DNA from 3 places in the Lysinibacillus sp. RU7 genome. Region 3 is predicted to be linked to each of the others. Evidence: riboswitches for the same ligand, from Rfam matches in the RefSeq annotation. Region 3 holds a riboswitch; each other region holds the start of a gene.

What was found. A riboswitch is a leader RNA that binds a small molecule or an ion and turns the genes downstream of it on or off. The one in region 3 is predicted to bind lysine.
Region 1: another riboswitch for lysine. It lies ahead of AC3II9_RS20550 (transporter substrate-binding domain-containing protein); the one in region 3 lies ahead of AC3II9_RS19605 (amino acid permease).
Region 2: another riboswitch for lysine. It lies ahead of AC3II9_RS15525 (aspartate kinase); the one in region 3 lies ahead of AC3II9_RS19605 (amino acid permease).

The regions. Positions count from the first base shown of each region.
Region 1 covers NZ_JBYQFK010000042.1:16,028-23,500, reverse strand. The annotation lists gene AC3II9_RS20585 (methyl-accepting chemotaxis protein) at 1-239, shown strand, start outside; gene AC3II9_RS20580 (acylphosphatase) at 345-626, shown strand; gene AC3II9_RS20575 (5-bromo-4-chloroindolyl phosphate hydrolysis family protein) at 721-1,362, shown strand; gene AC3II9_RS20570 (toxic anion resistance protein) at 1,359-2,465, shown strand; gene AC3II9_RS20565 (DUF6501 family protein) at 2,541-2,738, opposite strand; gene AC3II9_RS20560 (amino acid ABC transporter ATP-binding protein) at 3,035-3,769, opposite strand; gene AC3II9_RS20555 (amino acid ABC transporter permease) at 3,790-4,518, opposite strand; gene AC3II9_RS20550 (transporter substrate-binding domain-containing protein) at 4,595-5,446, opposite strand; lysine riboswitch at 5,548-5,734, opposite strand; gene odhB (2-oxoglutarate dehydrogenase complex dihydrolipoyllysine-residue succinyltransferase) at 6,147-7,376, opposite strand.
Region 2 covers NZ_JBYQFK010000022.1:29,581-37,053, reverse strand. The annotation lists gene sdhA (succinate dehydrogenase flavoprotein subunit) at 1-1,187, opposite strand, end outside; gene AC3II9_RS15535 (succinate dehydrogenase cytochrome b558 subunit) at 1,252-1,869, opposite strand; gene AC3II9_RS15530 (YslB family protein) at 2,138-2,554, shown strand; gene AC3II9_RS15525 (aspartate kinase) at 2,694-3,908, opposite strand; lysine riboswitch at 3,994-4,171, opposite strand; gene uvrC (excinuclease ABC subunit UvrC) at 4,206-5,996, opposite strand; gene trxA (thioredoxin) at 6,075-6,389, opposite strand; gene AC3II9_RS15510 (hypothetical protein) at 7,105-7,311, opposite strand; gene AC3II9_RS15505 (NCS1 family transporter) at 7,328-7,473, opposite strand, start outside.
Region 3 covers NZ_JBYQFK010000036.1:23,692-31,164, forward strand. The annotation lists gene AC3II9_RS19600 (hypothetical protein) at 1-25, opposite strand, end outside; gene AC3II9_RS19605 (amino acid permease) at 206-1,660, opposite strand; lysine riboswitch at 1,791-1,966, opposite strand; gene AC3II9_RS19610 (CynX/NimT family MFS transporter) at 2,107-3,312, shown strand; gene AC3II9_RS19615 (restriction endonuclease) at 3,371-3,925, shown strand; gene AC3II9_RS19620 (tetratricopeptide repeat protein) at 4,086-4,931, shown strand; gene cntE (staphylopine family metallophore export MFS transporter CntE) at 4,994-6,187, opposite strand; gene AC3II9_RS19630 (ABC transporter ATP-binding protein) at 6,184-6,996, opposite strand; gene AC3II9_RS19635 (ABC transporter ATP-binding protein) at 6,993-7,473, opposite strand, start outside.

The DNA.
Region 1 (7,473 bases), on a different contig from region 3:
AATGGTACTTCTCAGATAAAACACGCAACCGATTCGGTGCACACTCATCTTATCGTGAACTAGATCGTTACCATGAACAAGTACACAACTCAGCAAAGGCAGCAGTCGTTGCGTATAATAACAACCAAATTTCGGAAGCTGAAGTGCATTTAAAAGAAATTGAACAAGCTTCAAATCAAGTACTGTACTATATTAACCAATTAATCGACTCAATCCGTAAAGAACGTGAATCAATGTAATACAATGCAGTCTATATGTTGATTAGTAAAAAACAATTATTTTAGCTTAACAATTTATAAGTAAGTAAAGGAATGCTTCACTTACTTTTTAAAGGGTGAGTAATCATGGAAAAACGTGTAAAAGTTATATTTTTTGGAGATGTAAAAGGTACTGGTCATCGATTTTTCATTAAACAAAAAGCGATTGAATTAGGTTTAAAAGGATACTGCCAGTTAAATAGCAACAACCAACTCGAAGTGGAAGTAGAAGGCCGTACAAATGCTGTCGATGAATTTATTCACTTTGTGCAAAAAGGGGTTAGCTTACAAGCAGCATCCAATCAGTTTACACTCGAAGTGTTTGACGACCTAAAAGGCTATAAAGGAATGCAGTCGGATATTGTTTAATATCCGGCTTTTTCTTATGATATGATGAGGTGGTGAAACTTTTATATCACTTACACCGTATATATTAGAAACGTTTTGATTGGAGGTACAAACTATGTTAAGTGCCATGCATTTTATCACGCGACACGCTTTCAACTTTTTCATTAGCTCTGCTCTTCTTATAATTTCCATTGTGAATTTTGAGGTAGGATTATTTGGCCTAGCCGTACTAATAGGTGGATATTATATGAGTAATAAGCTTATTTTAGCTAGCCAAAAAAGAAAGCGTAGGAAAGAGTTAGGAATGACAAAAGAAGAATACAAACATATTGACGAACAGATAAAGCTCGCACGAGAACAACTAACTAATTTAACACAGCAATACGTTCGTGTTCGCTCTATTAAATCATTCAAATTACTCAACGAAACAAATAAAGTAGCTAAACGTATTATCAATATCGTCCATACAAACCCACAAAAGTTTTATGCAGTCGAAGATTTCTTCTATGCTCACCTACCGTCAGCGGTGGAATTGGCAGATAAATATACGTTACTCACAAAAGAGCAAGTAAAAGGTACTGACATTCATATAGCATTAGAAGATACGCGGAAAACGTTAAAAGATTTACATGGAACAATTGAAAACGACTTAAAATTAGCGCTTCAATCAGATATTGACCAATTAAAAATTGAACTTGATTTTGCAAAGCTTGCAAATGAACAAAGTCGAGAAAAAATTGGCGGTGGCGGTGAATGATACAAGAAAACCCATTTGACGCCTTTATATCGTCAGGTAGCCAATTAGCAGAAGTAGCAAAACAAGAATATGAAGCACAATTACAGAGCAACTCTGCTACTCCCCTATTTTCAGCGCTTAGTCCACTAAATCAAAAACGTGCACTGGATTTAGCCGGACAGCTCGAGATTAAAAATTATGAAGAAATTATTTCTTTTGGAAAGCTTGCACAACAAGCTTTAAAAAACTTTTCAACTAAATTATTAATACATGTTCAACGAAAAGATACTTCAGCAATTGGTGATATTTTATTTCAATTAATGGAACAGCTCGACCAAATCAATCCAGATGCATTAATTGAAAACAAAAAGAGCTTTTTGGGGAAATTATTTAATCGGCCAACAGCTTCTATCCAACAAACAATGTCTAATTATAGACGCCTAAGTAAACATATCGAGCGCTTAGGTATTAAGCTATCACATGCAAAGGAAGGCTTGCTTGCTGATTTTGCTATGCTAGATGAACTTTATAAATTAAATGAAGATTATTTTCATGAGATCAATATTTATATTGCAGCGGGTGAAAGGAAGCGACACGAAATTCAGCATCACATACTCCCTGCTATGCAGCAAACAGCCAGTACAAGTGAAAATCCTATGGTCCAACAAGAATTGCAAGATTGGTATATGCGGTTGGAATGGATGGATCGTCGCATATATGATTTAGAAATTTCTCGTGAAATCGCCATTCAGTCTGCTCCGCAAATTCGGATGATTCAACAGACACATCAAATGCTCATTGATAAAATTCAAACGTCGGTTATGTCTACAATCCCCCTTTGGCAATCGCAAATATCTATGCTTCTTAGCATGAATCAGCAACGCCGGGCAAATGCTGCACAGGAAAGACTCCTAAAAGCTTCCGACGAATTAATGCGTAAAAACGCAAAAATGGCGAGTATTACATCGAAAGACATAAAGCGGTCAGGTACAGGTATTACACACGAAGCGGTCGACCACTTTAAAGAAACACAGCTTAAACTACTGCAAGACTTGGAAGAAACGCTACGTGTCCAAGCAGTAGCTAACGAAAAACGGAAACAAACCGAATCTACACTTATATAATATAAAATATCATTATTTAGCGTTCTACCAACTAAAAGCCGGTTCACATTCCGCATGCGAACCGGCTTTTCTCTTTTATTCAAAATACTCTTTGTAATAACCGCCAACTTTTCCTGTGTTATCGATGACGAAAATGAATTCTTCTGTTTCATTTTTCACTTCGTATTCTTTACCAACTGTTAATACATTTGATACTAAATACTTTGATGCATTTGTGTGTACACATTTTACTGTACGAATCGTTGGTGCGTCTTTCCAATTTAAATGTAACATTATGATACCTCACTTTTTATAGAGAAATCTTCTCTAACATCTATAGTTTATTTTAAACGATTTTTGGCTGATTGTGTACTGAAACGTGTAATTCAGTAAAAATATTGTACTTTTACTATACTGAGAAACTTCTAACATGCTACACTAGAGAGTAGAGGTGATTTTATGGCATTTGGTAATATCCCTGCATGGTTTTTCGCTATTGCATTTGCATTTGCTATTATATTTATACTCATATCAGAATGGAATTCTCGTAAATAATGAAAATCGACAAGCTTACGCCTTGTCGATTTTTTTTACTTTAATGTACGCTTTAAAAATTCTTTTGTCCGTTCATGCTGTGGATTTACGAGTACTTGATCTGGATGCCCTTCTTCTACAATCACCCCTTTGTCCATAAAGACAATTCGGTCAGATACTTCACGGGCAAATTCCATTTCATGTGTAACGATGAGCATTGTATTCCCTTCATCCGCAAGCATACGCATTACTTTTAATACTTCCCCTACCATTTCTGGATCGAGTGCAGATGTCGGCTCATCAAACAGCATCACATCTGGGTCCATTGCTAATGCTCGGGCAATCGCAACACGTTGCTTTTGACCACCTGATAATTGACGAGGTTTTGCATTTTTGTATTTATCCATCCCGACGATGTTTAAGTATTTTAATGCTTTCTCCGTAGCTTCTGCTTTAGAGCGCTTTAATACTTTTTGCTGACCAACAATGCAATTACCAAGCACATCTAAATTATTAAATAGATTAAATTGTTGAAACACCATTCCTAAATGGGTACGATATTTTTCAATATCATGCTTGTCATCTAAAATATTTTCGCCTTTATAAATAATTTCGCCACCACTTGGTTTTTCAAGTAAATTAATACAACGTAATAATGTTGATTTACCCGATCCAGAAGAACCGATTAAACAAACAACCTCACCTTTACGCACATTGAAGTTTACGTCTTTTAATACTTCATGCTGACCAAATGACTTACTTAAATGTTTAATTTCTATTACAGTTTCCATAATTGATGCCCCTTATCTAATTAGTTTTCTTTCGTTGTCGTTTGTTCAACTTTATAAGAATTCGGACCATCTAATTTACGCTCCATCCAACGAAGTAAGCGTGTAGCGGTAAATGTCATAATTAAATAAATACAGCTTGCGATAAAGAAGCTTTCCGCAAATTTAAAATTCGCACCTGCAACGGATTTTGTCTGGAAAAATAGCTCCGTTACACTGATTACATTCAGTACAGCCGTATCTTTAATATTCATTACCAACTGGTTCCCTGTAGCAGGTAAAATGTTGCGTGCTACTTGTGGTAACACAACATAAATCATAATTTGGAAGTGATTCATACCAATCGCTTGAGCTGCCTCATATTGCCCTTTATCGACGGATACAATACCACCGCGTACAATCTCGGCCATATAAGCACCTGTATTTAAACCGACAACCACAAGCGCTGCTACAAAGCGGTCTAATTCAACCCCGTATGCATAAAGGCCGTAGAATACAACCATCGCCTGTACAATCATTGGTGTGCCACGGAATACTTCCACATAAACCGTTAAGAGAAAGTTAAACACTTTTAGTACTACACTTTTAATGGAACGCTTACGTACCGGAATGGTGTGCATAATACCGATAAAAAATCCGATCAGAGCACCAATAATTGTACTAATAATTGCGATAGCTAATGTCATATACGCGCCACGTAAAAACATTGGCCAGTTATTTTGTAATATTGAGAGAATGGTCTCTAAACTCATAAAAATCCTCCTAACAGCCGTATCACTGTCTTTTAAATAAACTAGCCGCCAAATTTTGTGCGGCTAGTTTCATTTATTATTGTTGTGCTGGTTGGTTGGCAATCGCTGCTTCCATTAATGTTTGGCGTTCCTCTTCTGAGATGCCTGCTAAAATTTCGTTCATTTTATCTTTGTTTGAATCGCCTTTACGAACTCCGATTGCTACTGATACTTGCTCTTCAGACACTTCAAAGCCTTCTTCTAGTTCAGTATAAGTGAAGTTGCTATTTGCTGCTGCTGCAGAAATCGCTTCTGGGCGCTCCGCTACATAACCATCAACTGCACCTGTTTCAACTGCTACACGCATTGCTGGGAAATTATCCATCGCTACTTCTTTTTTCACGCCTGGAATTTGATCAATTACATCGTAGTTTGTTGTATTTAATTGTGCTGTAATTTTTGCTCCCGTAAAATCAGCTAATGTTTTAGCCTTTTCATAAGCGCCACCTTTTTTTACTACCATAACAAAATCAGAAGTATAGTAGTTTTCTGTGAAGTCAATTGACTCTTTACGCTCTTTTGTTGGACTCATCCCTGCAATAATCGCATCTACTACACCTGATTGAAGTGCTGGTACTAAACCATCCCACTCCGTTTTCACAATGACTAACTCTTTTCCAAGCTCTGCGGCTACCTTTTTAGCGATTTCTACATCATAACCGCCTGCATACTCATTTGAACCATCAATTTTTACTGCACCGTTCGAATCATCCATTTGAGTCCAGTTAAATGGTGCATAACCCGCTTCCATTCCAATACGTAATACATTGCTTTCTTCTTTTTCATTCGCGTCTGACGATGACCCTGTTTTACCGTCATCAGATCCACATGCTGCAAGAACTAACATAGTCATCATTGCAGCCATTAGTACTACTAGCTTCTTTTTCATACAATTCTCTCCTTTTTCTAATAGTTTAGGCAATAAATAAAGCGACCTTAGAAGAACGTAAGGTCGCATAATTATTATTAGCCCATATCCTCTAGTTCCCATATTGAGATAGCACACCTTGAATGAACGGGAAAAATCAAACAAGACAGTCCTGCAATTGTTCATTGCAAACCCAGTGTATCGTAGTGAGCCTACAAACACACTTCGGCGATATTTCCTTCTCTTTCATTTCATCGTTCGCTCTAAACTCTATGAAAAACTAATAAATACCGCGCCTCTACCTCACGAGATTGTGAGGCTTAATTATTAAATTGATAATAGAATATTACAACATTCTAATTTTTGTGTCAATATTCATTTTTCTGACACATGAATAAATATACTCAAAAATGCTTAATTTCACGGATATTTCCATTTAATTCAAGTGTTTGATTCACACCTCAGTAAAATCTTATAACAGGACTAATGTCGCGATAACCTCGACTGACACATAAAAATATATGATTAGCTAACACTTCTATATGACTAACTGCGCTAATTCTTCTTATCGCTGCTTATAATAGCTATACGGCGGATTGAATAATCGTCTTCACCGATATAACAAATTGCGTTATTCTCATTTATTTTTTCAATCTGATGATACGATATCAAAATACAAAAAGCCTCTAACAAAATTTGTTAGAGGCTTTCACTGTATTCATTATGAATTTAATAATAAATCTTCTGGGTTCTCGATTAACTCTTTAACTGTTTTTAAGAAGCCTACAGAATCTTTACCATCGATGATACGGTGGTCATAAGAAAGTGCCACGTACATCATTGGACGGATTTGAACTTCGCCGTTTACAGCTACTGGACGGTTTACGATTGAGTGCATACCAAGGATACCAGCTTGTGTACCGTTCATGATTGGTGTTGACATTAATGAACCGAATACACCACCGTTAGTGATTGTAAATGAACCACCAGCCATGTCGTTTAAGCCTAATTTTTTGTCGCGCGCTTTTGCTGCTAACTCTGCGATATCTTTTTCGATTTGCGCGAAGTTTTTCGCGTTTGCATCGCGTACAACTGGTACTACTAAACCTTCTTCCGTTGATACAGCTACACCGATATCAAAGAAGTTATTTAAGTGAATTTCGTCACCAACGATTTGTGCATTTACATAAGGATATTTCTTAAGTGCTGCTACAACCGCTTTTGTGAAGAATGACATGAAACCAAGTTTGATGTCGTTATCTTTTACAAATTGCTCTTGTTTACGTTTACGTAATGCCATGATGTTTGTCATGTCGATTTCGTTGAAAGTCGTTAACATCGCTGTTGATTGTTTTACTTCTAATAAACGTTTTGCGATTGTTTGACGACGACGAGACATTTTCTCAATTGTTACACGGTCTGTCTCAGCTACAGGTGTGAAAATCACTGGACCTGTTGCTGCCACTGGTGCTGCTACAGGAGCCGCTGGTGCAGTGCCATGTGCTGCTACGTCTTGTACACGTACACGTCCTTGTGGATCTACTGGTGAGATAGCCGCTAAATCGATGCCTTTTTCACGTGCTAATTTACGAGCTGCTGGAGAAGCTACTACGCGCTCACCTGAAGTTTCTTCCACAACTGGTGTTGGTGCTGCCGCCGCTTTTGGTGCTTCTGGTGCCGGTGCTGCTTCAGCTACTGGTGCTGGTGCTGCACCTTCGCCTGCTTCTACTACTGCGATTACTTGACCTACAAGTACTGTATCGCCTTCTTCAGCTAAAATTTGTTTTAATACCCCTGCTTCTTCAGAGATGATTTCAGCGTTTACTTTATCTGTTTCTAATTCTACGATGAATTCGCCTTTTTCTACGCGATCTCCAACTTTTTTCACCCACTGGGCAATTGTACCTTCTGTAATAGATTCTGCTAGTTCAGGGACTTTGATTTCAGCCACTTTAATATCCTCCTTTGATATACCATTTGCTGTTTTAGTATAAAGCAAATGGGCGGGCTACTTCGGGAAGTAGCCCATTATTCACAAAATTTATTAT
Region 2 (7,473 bases), on a different contig from region 3:
ATCGCTGAAAGTAATGAGTTCGCACCAAGACGGTTTGCACCGTGTTGTGAGTAATCACATTCACCAGCTGCAAATAGACCTGGGATTTCTGTCATTTGATCGTAGTCAACCCATAAGCCACCCATTGAGTAGTGAACTGCTGGGAAGATTTTCATTGGTAATTTACGTGGGTCATCCCCTACGAATTTTTCGTAAATCTCGATAATACCGCCAAGTTTAATATCCAATTCATGCGGATCTTTGTGTGAAAGATCTAGGTATACCATGTTTTCGCCGTTGATACCAAGCTTTTGGTTTACACATACGTCGAAAATTTCACGTGTTGCAATATCACGTGGTACTAAGTTACCATAAGCTGGGTACTTTTCTTCTAAGAAGTACCATGGCTTACCATCTTTATACGTCCATACACGACCACCTTCACCACGAGCCGATTCTGACATTAGACGGTTTTTGTCGTCACCAGGAATCGCTGTTGGGTGAATTTGAATCATTTCACCGTTTGCATAAGAAGCACCTTGTTGGTACACGATCGATGCTGCAGAACCAGTGTTGATAACAGAGTTTGTTGTTTTACCGAAGATAATACCAGGACCACCAGTAGCCATGATTACTGCATCGCCACGGAATGCACGGATTTCTTCCGTTCTTAAATCTTGTGCTACGATACCACGGCATACGCCTTCATCATCAAGTACTGCACCAAGGAACTCCCAGTGCTCATACTTTGTTACTAAACCTGCTACTTCGTGAGCACGAGCTTGCTCATCTAGTGCATATAATAACTGTTGACCAGTTGTTGCACCTGAGAATGCTGTACGGTGCATTAATGTACCACCGAAACGTCGGAAGTCAAGTAGTCCTTCTGGCGTACGGTTGAACATAACACCCATACGGTCCATTAAGTGGATAATACCAGGAGCTGCATCACACATTCCCTTAACTGGTGGTTGGTTCGCTAAGAAGTCCCCACCATACACTGTATCGTCAAAGTGGATCCACGGAGAATCCCCTTCACCTTTTGTATTAACTGCGCCATTAATTCCGCCCTGCGCACATACAGAGTGTGAGCGTTTTACCGGAACTAATGAGAATAATTCAACTTCAGTGCCAATTTCAGCAGCTTTAATCGTTGCCATCAAGCCTGCAAGACCGCCACCGACAACAATTACTTTGCTCTTTGCCATGATTGATTCTCACTCCTCTAACATTGCTAAAAGTTTAATATATAGCTTTTCTCTAGTTCAGCTACTAAATTGCAAATGATACGATTGCTACTACACCCATGATTGATAAAAGAACGAAGAAAATCATTGAAATGTAAGTAACCACTTTTTGAGATGATGGAGATTGCGTAATACCCCAGCTTACTAAGAACGACCATAAACCGTTTGCTAAGTGGAATGTAGCAGACAAGATACCTACGATATAGAATACTAACATCGCAGGGTTGTCTGCGATTTCAGCCATCATATCCCAGTTAACTTCAGCTCCAAATGCCTTTTGAACACGTGTTTGGAAAATATGCCATGCAATGAAAATAACTAAGAAAATACCAGTGATACGTTGAATACGGAACGCCCAGTTACGGAATGTGCCAAAGCGTTTTGTGTTATTCGTTGCAGTAAATGCAATGTAGATTCCGTAGAATGCATGGAACAATAATGGGATATAAATAATCACCCATTCCATTAATAACAATAATGAGTGTGGAACTAATTCCATAGCTCCTGTAGCATTATTGTAAGCTTCTTCACCACCAACTGCAGTGAAGTTCAGTGATAAGTGGAACACCAAGAACAAACCTACTGGAATAACCCCAAGTAGCGAGTGTAACCGGCGCCATAAAAACTCACGATCTTTCGACAAGATTGTTACCCCCCTTAGTACTTAAAACACGCCTCAATTGTCAACACTTTGTAATTAGTAGCACATTGACTGCGTATTTCATCATGGTACAATATTATGACATGTCCATTGTACTCCCTCCCCATACAAGCGTCAAGGCACTCTGCATCATTTAGCACATACGAATAAAGTTAATTTTAGCTGGCTTAAGTACAATTTTTCTATTATTAATTTATTCACTTAATAATTAGTCTAAAAAATAAGAAAATTTAAGATAGGGGTTTTGGAAATGAATGATAGCAATATGAAAACGATTCCAACTTTCGGCTACGAATTAATTCGCGATAATATATTGCGTTCTGTTTTAGGAAAACACGAAGAAGAGGTTCTTTATTGGGCCGGTAAAGAGCTCGCTCGGAAATTCCCCCTCTTTTCAATGGCAGAAGCAGCAAGCTTTTTTGAACAAGCTGGTTGGGGGGCATTATCGCTTGAAAAAGAAGGGAAAGATTTCGCCATATTTCTTCTAATCGGGGATGCAGATATTTTAAAATTTGAAGAGCGTTGTTTTCGAATCGAGGCTGGTTTCTTAGCGGAGCAAACACAAAAACTAAACGGCTATTTAACAGAATGTTATGAGGAAAAAAATATCAAGCACGGGACTGTGACTTTTAATTTGAAATGGGACTTAAAAGAACCGATTAAATAACTTACATCAGTGAACATGCTACAGGCATCAAATTTAATTGGAAATAGATGTAATATTAATATAGAAGAAACTCCCTATTTTATCATTAAAACAGCTACAAAACGATGGAATTTTCCGTCAATTTTGTAGCTATCTTCTATTATATAGTTAAATTAAATTCCTCGTGTAATGCATTGGCTGCCCTTATCATATCTTCTTGCGGTACAACGACTGACACTTTAATTTCAGAAGTACTGACCATTTTTACTTCAATTCCTTCTCTGCTCAGTCGCGCAAACATACGAGCTGCTACACCTGGGTGAGATACCATACCCGATCCAACAATCGATACTTTCGCTAACCCTACTTCAAAATCCGCAAAACTAAAACCAAGTGACAGCTTACTAGATTCTAATACGCGTAAGCTTTCTGCAAACTGGTCTTTTTCAATCGAGAATGAGATTGTTGGTTTTACCTTATCAATGACTGCCTGTACAATAATATCGACATTAATGCCATTGTTCGCTAGTACGGTAAAAATATCAGCTAATGATGCTTCCTCGTATGAATCATAGCCAACTGTTAATCGAATAATGTCTGACTCATAGGCAATGCCGCGCACAACTAAATTTTTCTCCATCTCCACTTCCTCCTTTAACAATGTCCCTTCCACATTCACTGTACTGGAGCGAACAACTACTGGTATGTTATATTTTTTCGCTAGCTCTACTGCTCGTGGATGAATAATCACTGCCCCTAAATTGGCTAATTCCAACATTTCATCATACGATAACTCTTTTAATTTTTTGGCATTGGGCACAATGTGAGGGTCAGCGGTATAAATACCATCTACGGTTGTATACATATCTACACGTTCCGCATTAATTGCGGCGGCAACCGCTACAGCCGTTGTTTCTGAACCACCTTTGCCAAATGTCGTTATATTTTCATGGCTATCTACACCTTGAGAGCCCGCAATAACGACAATTTCCCCTTGCTCAAAATGTTTGTAAATGCGCTGAGTCTTCACTGCTTCAATACGTGCATTGTTATGTAAGCTATCCGTTGCAACTCCTGTTTGCCATCCTGCAAGTGATACAGCTTTACCACCTTGTTCGGCAATGGCAATGGATAACAACGCACTCGTTATTTGTGCCCCTACTGCTAATAACACATCCTGCTCACGTTTCGTTGGATTATCTGAAAGTTCTGATACGTATGCCTGCAACTCCCGGCGAATAGTTGCCATCGGTGAAATGACAATTACCACATGTAATCCTTTCCCTTGTTCTTCTATTGCCCGCCTTGCAATTTTTTGCATTTTCTCTGGCGTTGCAACAGCTGGTCCACCAAATTTCATGACAATACTGCTCATTTGTCCACACCCTTTCTTATACAAAAAGGCGGCTTTTCACTAATATGAAAAGCCGCCTCAGTAAACGATTATAACGAAAAAGTTTACTTGAGATAGCTCTCCAGAATGTGCATTCTGACAGTTTGACATTTTTTAAATGCAAAACCAGCAACTAATCGGAAACAACGGTTAGTCACTTCGGCGGCTTCCCCTTTCACACTTGCTCACTGGAGTTGTTCCTCCTCACAAGCGATACTCTTGAAACCCGCGCCTCTACCTTTACTCGATATGAATTTATGTTGTAAGCGTAGCACACGCCTACTGTTTTTTCAACGCTTCATTTTGAAAATACTGAAAAATGTTATTTGCCTGTGTTTTCGGCATGCCCGCTTCCATTAATTGATCGATACTTGCCTCCCGTACTTTTTTAACTGACCCAAAGTGTTTTAGCAGTTGTTGCTTTCGCTTTGGACCGATACCTTCTATATGATCCAGCACGGATTGAATCGCATTTGTCTGGTGTTGTTGACGAAGAAATGTAATCGCAAAACGGTGGACCTCATCTTGAATACGTTGCAATAAATAAAAGCCATCACTCGTCCGTTTCATTTCAACCGGTACAGGTGGATCACCAAATAATAGCTGTGATGTATTGTGCTTTTCATCTTTTGCAAGTCCTGCAATCGGAATGACTAAGCCAAGCTCATTTTGTAATACACTACGCGCTACTTCCATTTGTCCTTTTCCGCCGTCCACGATGATTAAATCTGGTAACGGTAACTGTTCTTTCAGTACACGTATATACCGGCGGCGGATTACTTCCTCCATCGCCCCGTAGTCATCATGCTTTGCCGCTTCCTTTGTTTTATATTTACGATATTCCTTTTTCGCCGGCTTCCCGTCGATAAATACAACCATTGCGGAAACAGGATCCGCCCCGTGCATATGACTATTGTCAAACGCTTCAATTCGGAGAGGCGTTGAAATATTTAATGCATCCCCTAATGCCTCACATGCACCAACCGTTCGTTCTTCTTGTCTTTCAATCAATTGAAACTTCTCATGAATCGCGATTTGCGCATTTTTTATCGCCATCTCAACAAGTTCCTTTTTCTGTCCACGCTTTGGTATCATGACTTTAACATCTAGTAAACGTTCAAGGAGTGTTCCATCAATTGTATGTGGAATAAAAATCTCTTTCGGCTTTAAATGTTGCGGCGATTCATAAAATCGGCCAACAAACGTTAAAAACTCATCTTCCGGATCACGGTAAACGGGAAAAATCGATACGTCACGTTCAATTAATTTTCCTTGACGCACAAAAAATACTTGTACACACATCCACCCTTTTTCCACTGCATAGCCAAATACATCGCGATTTGATAAATCATCCGAAATAATTTTTTGCTTTTGCATAACCGTTTCAATATGGGCAATTTGATCGCGTAGCTCTTTTGCCCGCTCGAACTCAAGCTTTTCCGCCGCTTCAAGCATTTTTACTTCCAAATCTTTTTTGACCTCTTCATACCCACCGTTTAAAAACTTTGAAATGTCCTCGATCATTTCGTCGTACACTTTTTTGTCGATATCCTTGACACAAGGCGCAAGACATTGCCCCATATGATAATACAAGCACACTTGGCTTGGTAACTGTGCACATTTTCGCAACGGGTAAATACGATCTAGCATTTTACGTGTTTCGTTCGCCGCAAAAGCATTTGGGTAAGGACCAAAATAACGGGCCTTATCCTTTTTGATTTTACGTGTTGTAATAATACGTGGATATTTTTCATTTGTGATTTTGATATAGGGATATGTTTTATCATCTGTCAGCCGTATATTATATTTTGGGTCGTGTAACTTGATCAGATTTAGCTCTAATATTAAAGCTTCAAGCTCAGAGGTTGTCACCATGTATTCAAAGTCTTCAATTTCACTTACAAGACGAGCTGTTTTTCCATCATGAGAGCCATTAAAATAAGAGCGTACACGATTTTTTAATTTTTTTGCCTTGCCGACATAAATAATCGTTCCTTGACGATCTTTCATAATATAACAGCCTGGCTCATCCGGAAGAATGGCTAACTTATTTTTAATTAAATCATTCATATCATCACCTACTACCTATTATAATGCATGAAAAAAAGCCGAGCACGTGTTTGTACTCAGCTTTCATAGTAATTATGATTATTTGTTGTCGTTAATGAAATCAACTAACGCTTCTTTTGGCATAAAGCCAGCAGTTTTTGCTTTTAATTCGCCATCAACGAATAATAATAGTGATGGGATTGACATAATGCCATATTCACCAGCAGTTCCTTGGTTATTATCCACATCTACTTTTACGATTTTCACTTCGTTACCGATTTCAGCGTCTACTTCTTCTAACACTGGAGCGATCATTTTACATGGTCCGCACCAAGCAGCCCAGAAGTCTACTAATACTACGCCCTCAGCGATTTCTTGTTGAAAGTTTGAATCTGTACCTTGTACAATTGCCATTTTAAATAGCCTCCTTCATAATACATATGCTTGTAGTATAGCATGTTCATTTTATAAATTGGAATTATTCTGCTCTAACTAAAACGTTTTGGCAAAATGTCCATAAGAATATTATTATCTTAACAAGCGTGTTGATTTACCTTTATAGAGTCGTGTGAAACGTTGATTTCCGCTCCATTCGGCTCGCTTTCCACGGGCATGGCCTCAGCCTCCTCGTCGCTCGTACCTCGCTCCTGCGGGGTCTTCAGCTCATGCTATTCCCGTAGGAGTCTCGCCGATTCCGCTTCAATCAACTGGCAAGTCATTTTTGATCATGTTTTTCTAAAAAAACGCTTCTATAAAGGAAATATTTTCTTAATCAATAAATTTGGTTGAGTACAATAATCAGTTTTTAAAAATAAAGAACGATTCTCATCCATTTCGGTAGAGGCTGAGCAATTATACATGCAAACGGAAAGAAAATGATTTCTTTTAGAGAAGAGAAATGTTTTTCTAGTATATCGAGAAGTATTCACTTTTGCCGTAGCGCGCCATCGCCACAGGAGCCGTAACAGGAGATCCAAACAGGCCACGCCTGTTTTAGCTCCTGTGTAGGCTGTGGCAAAGCGCGGAGGCTATGATAAAACACTTATACAGCTTTTTAAAAATAAATCAAAGTTGTCTACAGTCTTTATTATTTGTTGATTATTCATTCAACAAACCATCACCTTATTCATTAAGAGACCATCGTTTCCCTTAGCTTCACAGCAAGATATTTACGTGCGTCTGCTGTTAAAAGATGTAACGTAGTTGTATCGGCTTCGCATTGTAATTCTATAAATGTACCACTTAAATTTTCATAGACGCATTTCATCTGATAACCTTGCGTTAACAATACATCAAGCTGCGCGATTTCTTGTAACACTTCACTATGCGATGACATCAGTCTCTACTCCTTTCTATTGTTCTTGCGCTACAGGTGGATCTAGTGTTTCTGATTCGAGGTTCGGTTCTGGCTCTTGATACACTTTTTTATCAATCTCCCAGTCGTTTCCTGCAGTTATCCCTAAATATAGCTCGTCACTTGGGTTATTCACTTCGTCCT
Region 3 (7,473 bases):
TTTGAAATCCAATTGATACACTCATTTCTTCACCCTCTTAACGTTATGTAATATCTGTTGCTAGTAAAAAAAATACTATATACGATTCTATATTTTTTCAAAAAGTTAGTATTCATTATAACAGGTTCTTACAATCAGAAAAGTAGCGAAATAATATATTTCACATAACAAAACGGCTCACCATACGGGAGCCGTTTCTATGTCATTAATAATCTAAATCACACTTTTCCAGTGGGACGATTTTTGTTTTATGTTTCATTTTATAACCTAACCATAGCATGGCGAAGAGTGGAAGTCCGATATACGATACTAATACACCGTACCAGTCAATCGTACCGCCTGTAAAAGCTGTATAGTTTTGACCAATAATGACAATCATACAGACAACAAAAGCAAATAACGGACCAAATGGATACCATGGTGATACATAAGGTAAGTCTTTAATATCACGGCCTTGCGCAACATACGCTTTACGGAAACGATAATGACTAATCGCAATCCCTACCCATGCAATAAAGCCAGACATCCCCGATGCGTTCAATAACCAAATATACACTACACCATCCCCAAAGAATGATGCTAAAAACGATAACGAGCCAATCGCTAATGTTGCGAGCAACGCATAAATTGGAATGCCACGTGTATTCACTTTTGCAAAGAATTTTGGTGCCTTCCCGTCAACGGCTAATTGATACAGCATACGGCTTGCGGCATACAGACCCGAGTTACCTGCTGACAGCATCGCCGTTAAAATAATCGCATTCATCACAGAAGCAGCAAATGCCACCCCTAATTGATCGAACACAATCGTAAATGGACTCATCGCAATATCATCCGATAATAGACGCGTATCTGTATATGGAATTAATAAACCGATTGCACCAATGGCAAAAATATAGAATAATAAAATACGCCAAAACACAGAACGAACTGCTTTTGGAATATTTTTTCCTGGATCATCTGTTTCACCAGCGGTTACACCTAGCATTTCTGTGCCTTGGAATGAGAAACCTGCTGCTAAGAAAATACCAAACATCGCCATAAAGCCACCATTAAACGGCGCCTCTTCTACAAAGAAATTAGATAATCCGACTGGATCATGGCCACCTAAAATACCAAAAATCATTAAGAAGCTGACAATGATAAAAATAATAACAGTCGCTACTTTAATCATAGCAAACCAGTATTCACTCTCACCATACGCTTTAACAGATAATAAGTTAAACGATAATACAACGACAATAAATAAGACTGTCCACAGGAGCGAAGAACTATCCGGGAACCAGTATTTCATAATAATAGATACAGCGGCAATTTCGGCTGCAATCGTAATCGCCCAGTTATACCAATAGTTCCAACCTAGCGCAAAGCCAAATGCTGGGTCAACAAAACGCGTTGCATACGTACTAAACGAACCTGATGTTGGCATAAAAGCGGCCATTTCCCCAAGGCTCGTCATTAAGAAATACACCATCACGCCGATTAATGCATAGGCAAGCAATGCTCCCCCAGGACCCGCCGTTGAGATAGCCGAACCAGACGCTAAAAATAGCCCTGTTCCAATTGTACCGCCTAACGAAATCATGGTGATATGACGACTTTTTAGGCTACGCTTCAGCTCAGACTTATTGCCAAGCTGATCAATTTGAATATTACTCATACATATAAAACTCCTCATTTTTTTTGTTGATTGTATTTCGGTTTCGAGGCTTGAGCATTTAAAAAATTTATTTTTCAAACAAAAAACCGCCATAAAAAGTTATGACGGTATCCGAAATACCTCATCAACTTGAAACGATAGCTCACCCGCGCAAAACGCGGCAGTTCTGTCCCTTTTCGAGTACAGCCCCAGCATAGTATCTGAAGAGCGATACTATACTTCGGCAACTATTCCTTTCATAAAGCTTCACGGATTCTCCCAATCTCAGCTATACTAGTCATAATAGTCGCGACCTCTACCCCACTTTTCACATGAGGCAAAAAATATTAAATTAGAATATGTACATGAGTCTAACATAGCAATTTTTTGTTATCAATCGTTTCGGTACTTTTCTTTATTTTCTAACATTTCAAAACAGTCAAACATTATTTTAAGGAGTTTTCATCATGGCAAAGTCATCTAACTACCAAAGCAAAAAAATACAATTAAATCGGAAAGTCATTCTATTTTCTTTATCCATTATTCTATTTGCAATGACCCTTCGAACACCACTTACCGTTGTAGGACCCATTACATCATTCATTCGAGATGGATTAGGCATTTCAAATGTGCTTGCCGGCTTCTTAACGACCATTCCATTACTCGCATTCGCGGTTGTTTCACCTTTCGCACCGCGGATTGCGCAACGTTTCGGCATGGAATGGACCCTATTCTACTCACTCTTACTACTAATAGCTGGGATTGTTTTACGCTCCCTTGGCACAACATCTCTTTTATTGCTAGGCACAGTACTGATTGGGATCGCGATTTCATTTGGTAATGTACTTATTCCAAGCTTCTTTAAAATGCGTTACCCACTGCATATCGGGATTTTAACTGGGATTTATACGGTTTCCATGAATTTATCAAGCGGTTTTGCTGCAGGAATTAGCTATTCTGTTGCGACAGCGACAAACTGGCAAATAGCTTTAGGTATTGCGATTCTTGCTGCCATTATCGGCATCATTTTTTGGATTCCACAGCTACGCGAGGAAAAGGTGGCATTAACAGGCTCTACATCGAAAGGAAATGGTTGGGGGATGCTAATCCGTTCTCCGATTGCATTAGCAGTTATGGTTGCGATGGGGATGCAATCATTTCTGTTTTATACAATGGCGGCATGGATTCCAGAAATTTATATCGCACAAGGCATTGATGCAAATCATGCAGGATGGCTTATTTCCATTATGCAGTTTGGTCAAATTCCTATGACCTTTTTAACACCGATTGTAGCGGCCAAAATGACAAATCAACGCCCAATTGTACTCATGTTTTCTGCCTTTTATTTGCTCGGCTTTACGGGCGTGTTAATGGAATGGACAAACTATGCCTTTCTTTGGATGGTCTTTTTAGGCTTTGCAGGTGGTGCATCATTTAGTTTATCCATGATGTTCTTTACCCTTCGTACTACAACGGCTTACGAAGCGGCTGAACTTTCAGGGTTTGCGCAATCGATTGGTTACTTACTAGCAGCTATCGGTCCAACATGTTTCGGGCTGCTTCACGATGTAACTGACAACTGGTTCGTGCCGAATATTATTTTCATTGTGATAGCCATTTCTTTAGCAGTTGCGGCATATATTGCAAGTAGCAACCGAACGATTCACGATTAATACAAACATACGTACTCATTTATGATATAATCATTCATTATATCTAAAGGAGAAAAGTATGTTTCGGAAACGTCGAAAAAAGAAGAAAAAACGCATTCCACTCATGCGGTTGCTGCCATTTTTAATAGCGGGAGGCATCGGCTGGTACTATATAGAAACCGTTAAAGGATTTGGTGTCGGTGTTGGTGCATATGCATTATTATGGCTCGGTTTGAAAACGTGGCTACGCTCACATGAATCCTCACGCTTACGTAAAGCCGGCATTGCAGAAGTCGATCAAATGACGGGCGAAGCATTCGAGCGTTTCCTTGGCGAGTTATTTAAACGTCGTGGTTTTAAAGTATCGTATACGGCAACAAGTGGTGACTATGGCGCGGATTTAGTTTTAAAAGATGGGAAAGATGTCATCGTCGTCCAAGCAAAACGCTATTCAAGCTCCGTCGGGGTCAAAGCCGTGCAGGAAATTATCGGTGCCATTAAAATGTATAATGCAACAGAAGCATGGGTTGTCACAAATAGTTACTTTACAAAACAGGCGGTGAAGCTGGCAAATATTAATGACGTCTATTTAATCGACCGTAAAGAGCTAATCGACATGATTTTGGATAAATAATAAAAAGTAGTATCTCTTAAATAGAGATACTACTTTTTCATTTGTTGGAAAGAAATTTACGACCGCCCTCCCTCAAGCAAAATATTACAACTTTTCGCAAAGACGTATTAATATTGACATTCGTATCAATACTAGCTTGTAAATGTTGAGGAGGATTTCAATGGGGCTACCAATACGAATGGACTATGCGATTAATCTCCTTCGCACAGCGGAATATGCGGAAGCGAAAATTGTGTTCAATCAATTATTAAAAATGTATATGTCACAGGCACAAACAGAAAATAGTGGTCTTTGTTTATATCAGCTCACTACGATTGCTTATATGCGCGGGGAAATGCAACAGTTTCACACTCTTTTTACTCGCTACGAGAAACTAATTCATGAGACAAGCCAACCACAGCTACAAGCACAATATTCTATACTGAGAGGGCTTACGCAACTAACCGCCGAAAATTATGAACAAGCCATTCAAGCGTTTACAAATGCTTTACCAATTGCAGAACAGTCTAAATTAGCAGATGAGAAAATAACCGCCTTACTACATATTCAAAAATGTCATATTGCATTGCAGCATTTCGAATCGTCACTTGAAATGAGTGATACTTACTGGGAAAAATACGCCGATATCATTACATTCGCGCCTGCATCACATCTCTATTACATGTTAAATCGAGCAGAGACGCTCCTAGCACTGCATCGTCTTAAAGAAACAAATGCGCTTCTCCAAAAATGCGAACAGCAGGCCGACTTAGGAAGTATGCCAAAAGAACATATAAAGACACTTATACTACGTGCCTATTACTATATGGAAAAAAAGGAACTCCACTACGCCATGGATGCTTTGCAGCAAGCGCTCATTGTGGCAACAGAAATTGAGGATATGCAGCTGTTACATGAACTATACGAGGCACTCGTAAAAAACTGTGAACTACGCGGAAAAACAAAACATGCCCTGCAATTTGCGAAAAAGCAGTTACAGTTGCAACAGGAATTTGTAAAGAAATGAACTTGTACACATTTTCCCCGTACGCACATACGGGGAAAATTGCATGTACTAGCGTCACGCTATTAATTAATCGAGACTTGTTTAATATTAGCGTTCGCTTTTTGTGCCGTAAAATTATAAAGTAACGCCACAACACCGAGTAACGAGCACGTCGCAAACATCATTTCGTATGAAACGAATTGTACGATAAAGCCCATGACCATACCGCCCATTGAAAAGCCTAAGTCATAAGAAGCTAAAAATAGCCCTAATAAAATATGACGTTGTGCATCTGGTACAACAAATGAAATATATGTCGTTAATGTCGGATAGAGCATCGCGGTAGCAATACCATTAAAAATAGCGCTAATATAAATAAACGAACCAATCATCGGCAACAAGGCTAGTAAACTCGTCCCAATAATAGAGCTTACTAAAACAAGCGCAATAAATTTCGGATGCCACTTGCCATCTGACGGAATGTGCTTACGGAAAAAGAAGCGGCTTCCTACAACAACGATTGCTTGTAAAAATAAATAGAGTGCCGCATTACCCGTTCCAGTTGTGACAAAATAAAGCGGTAAAAAGGCGGTAATCGCCCCAAAAATACTGGCACCGATTAACATGACCCCTGAAGACACAACAAGTCCGTTATGTTGTCGCGCTACCTTCATCGCCGCAAACATTTCTTTAAACGTAAATGATGCATTGTCCTTTTTCGTTTTTGGGAGTGGTGATTTGATGAAAAACAGGAGTGGGAAAAAAGCTAAAGTCGCTACTAATACTAACAACCACATCATGTCCCCCTGATACCATAAAAACAGCGCTAATGCTGGACCATATAGCCCTGGTAATACCGTTGATAACGAATACATCGCCATCCCTTGTCCGCGGTCCTCGTCACGCAGTACTTCCGTAATCCCAATTTGCATCGCCATCGAGAAAAACGCTGTTACAAAACCTTGTAAAATACGGACAGCATATAAGCTATCGACACCTAACCATATGTATAATAATAAAGCACCGGCATGACCGACTAATAACCATTTCATAATGGTGAATACGCTATGCTTAACAACCATTTGCCCTGCCCACGGACGTAAAATCATACAAATAAACATATACATGCCCATCATAATCCCAATTTCCGCTTCTGGCATACCATGGTCCTTCGCCTGTAATGGGAAAATAACGGTTAATACTGAATTGGCTGTAAAGTAAAACATCGCAAGCCCATACATTTGAAGCATGCTAATGGATAACGGGCTTTTCTTCACGATACGCGACCTCCCACCTCTGCTAAATAATTGTGAATACAATCAATGGATAATTGGGCAGCAAGTAAAGCTTTACTTGCTTCATGCTGGACAGAAGCTAAATCACAAGCCGCTACTTGCTCCACAATTTGTCCTTGATGCATAATCGCTACTTCATCGGCAAATAATTTCACCGCATGTAGATCATGTGTAATAAAAAAGTATGTTAAACGGAGCTCTTGTTGTAATCGTTTCAGTAGCTGTAAAATACTAATTTGCACTAAAATATCCAAGCTATTAATGGATTCATCCAACACAATGAGCTTTGGCTTTGTGGAGATGGCACGTGCAATCGTAATACGCTGTAATTGCCCGCCGCTAAATTGATGGGGATATTTCAGCATATCCTCTTTTTTTAGCCCGACCATCTCAAGTAATTCACCGACGATTTGCTCGATTTCAGCTTTTGTTAACTTTTGATGCACACAAAGTGGTTCAGCAATAATATCTCGGATTTTCATTTTCGGATTCACGGCACTATGGCAATCTTGAAACACTACCTGTAACGCATGCTGCAGGAAGCGACGTTCGCTGCTAGTTGCTTGGTGAACATTCATATGTTGGAAATAAATCGATCCACTATCAGGCTTTTCAATACCTAATAGCATTTTACCAAGCGTACTTTTCCCTGAGCCACTTTGTCCAACTAATGCAAAGCAACAGCCTTCTTCAATTGTTAGCGATACATCCTTTACTGCTTGAATGTGGTGCGGCTTTTTAAATAAGGCTTTTTTAGTATAGCATTTTGACACTTGCTCAATTGTAATCACACGCTTCCCTCCATTCGAACCCAATGACCTGGATCACATTGCATTAATTCACCTGTAATTTCTTCATCAAAACGGTCGATTAAATCCGCTAATTGACTATGCTCATCTCGTGCTGCAACAAGCCGTTGCGAGTACCGGTGACGTGGATGCTGTAAAATATGGCTAGTCGGCCCCTTTTCTACAATAATTCCGTGACGCATCACAATAATTTCCTCAGCTAAATTGGCAATGACACCTAAATCATGTGAGACAATGAGCATCGCCATCTCCGTCGTGGCATGTAATTGTTTTAACTCTTTTAAAATTTCAAGCTGTGTCGTCGTATCAAGTGCTGTCGTCGGCTCATCCGCTAATAATAGAGACGGATTTAAACTCGCCGCAATCGCAATCATGACACGCTGTAGCATACCACCGCTCAACTCATGCGGATATTTCTTTAATATGTTTTCATCAAATAGCTGAAACCTTTGCAACTGC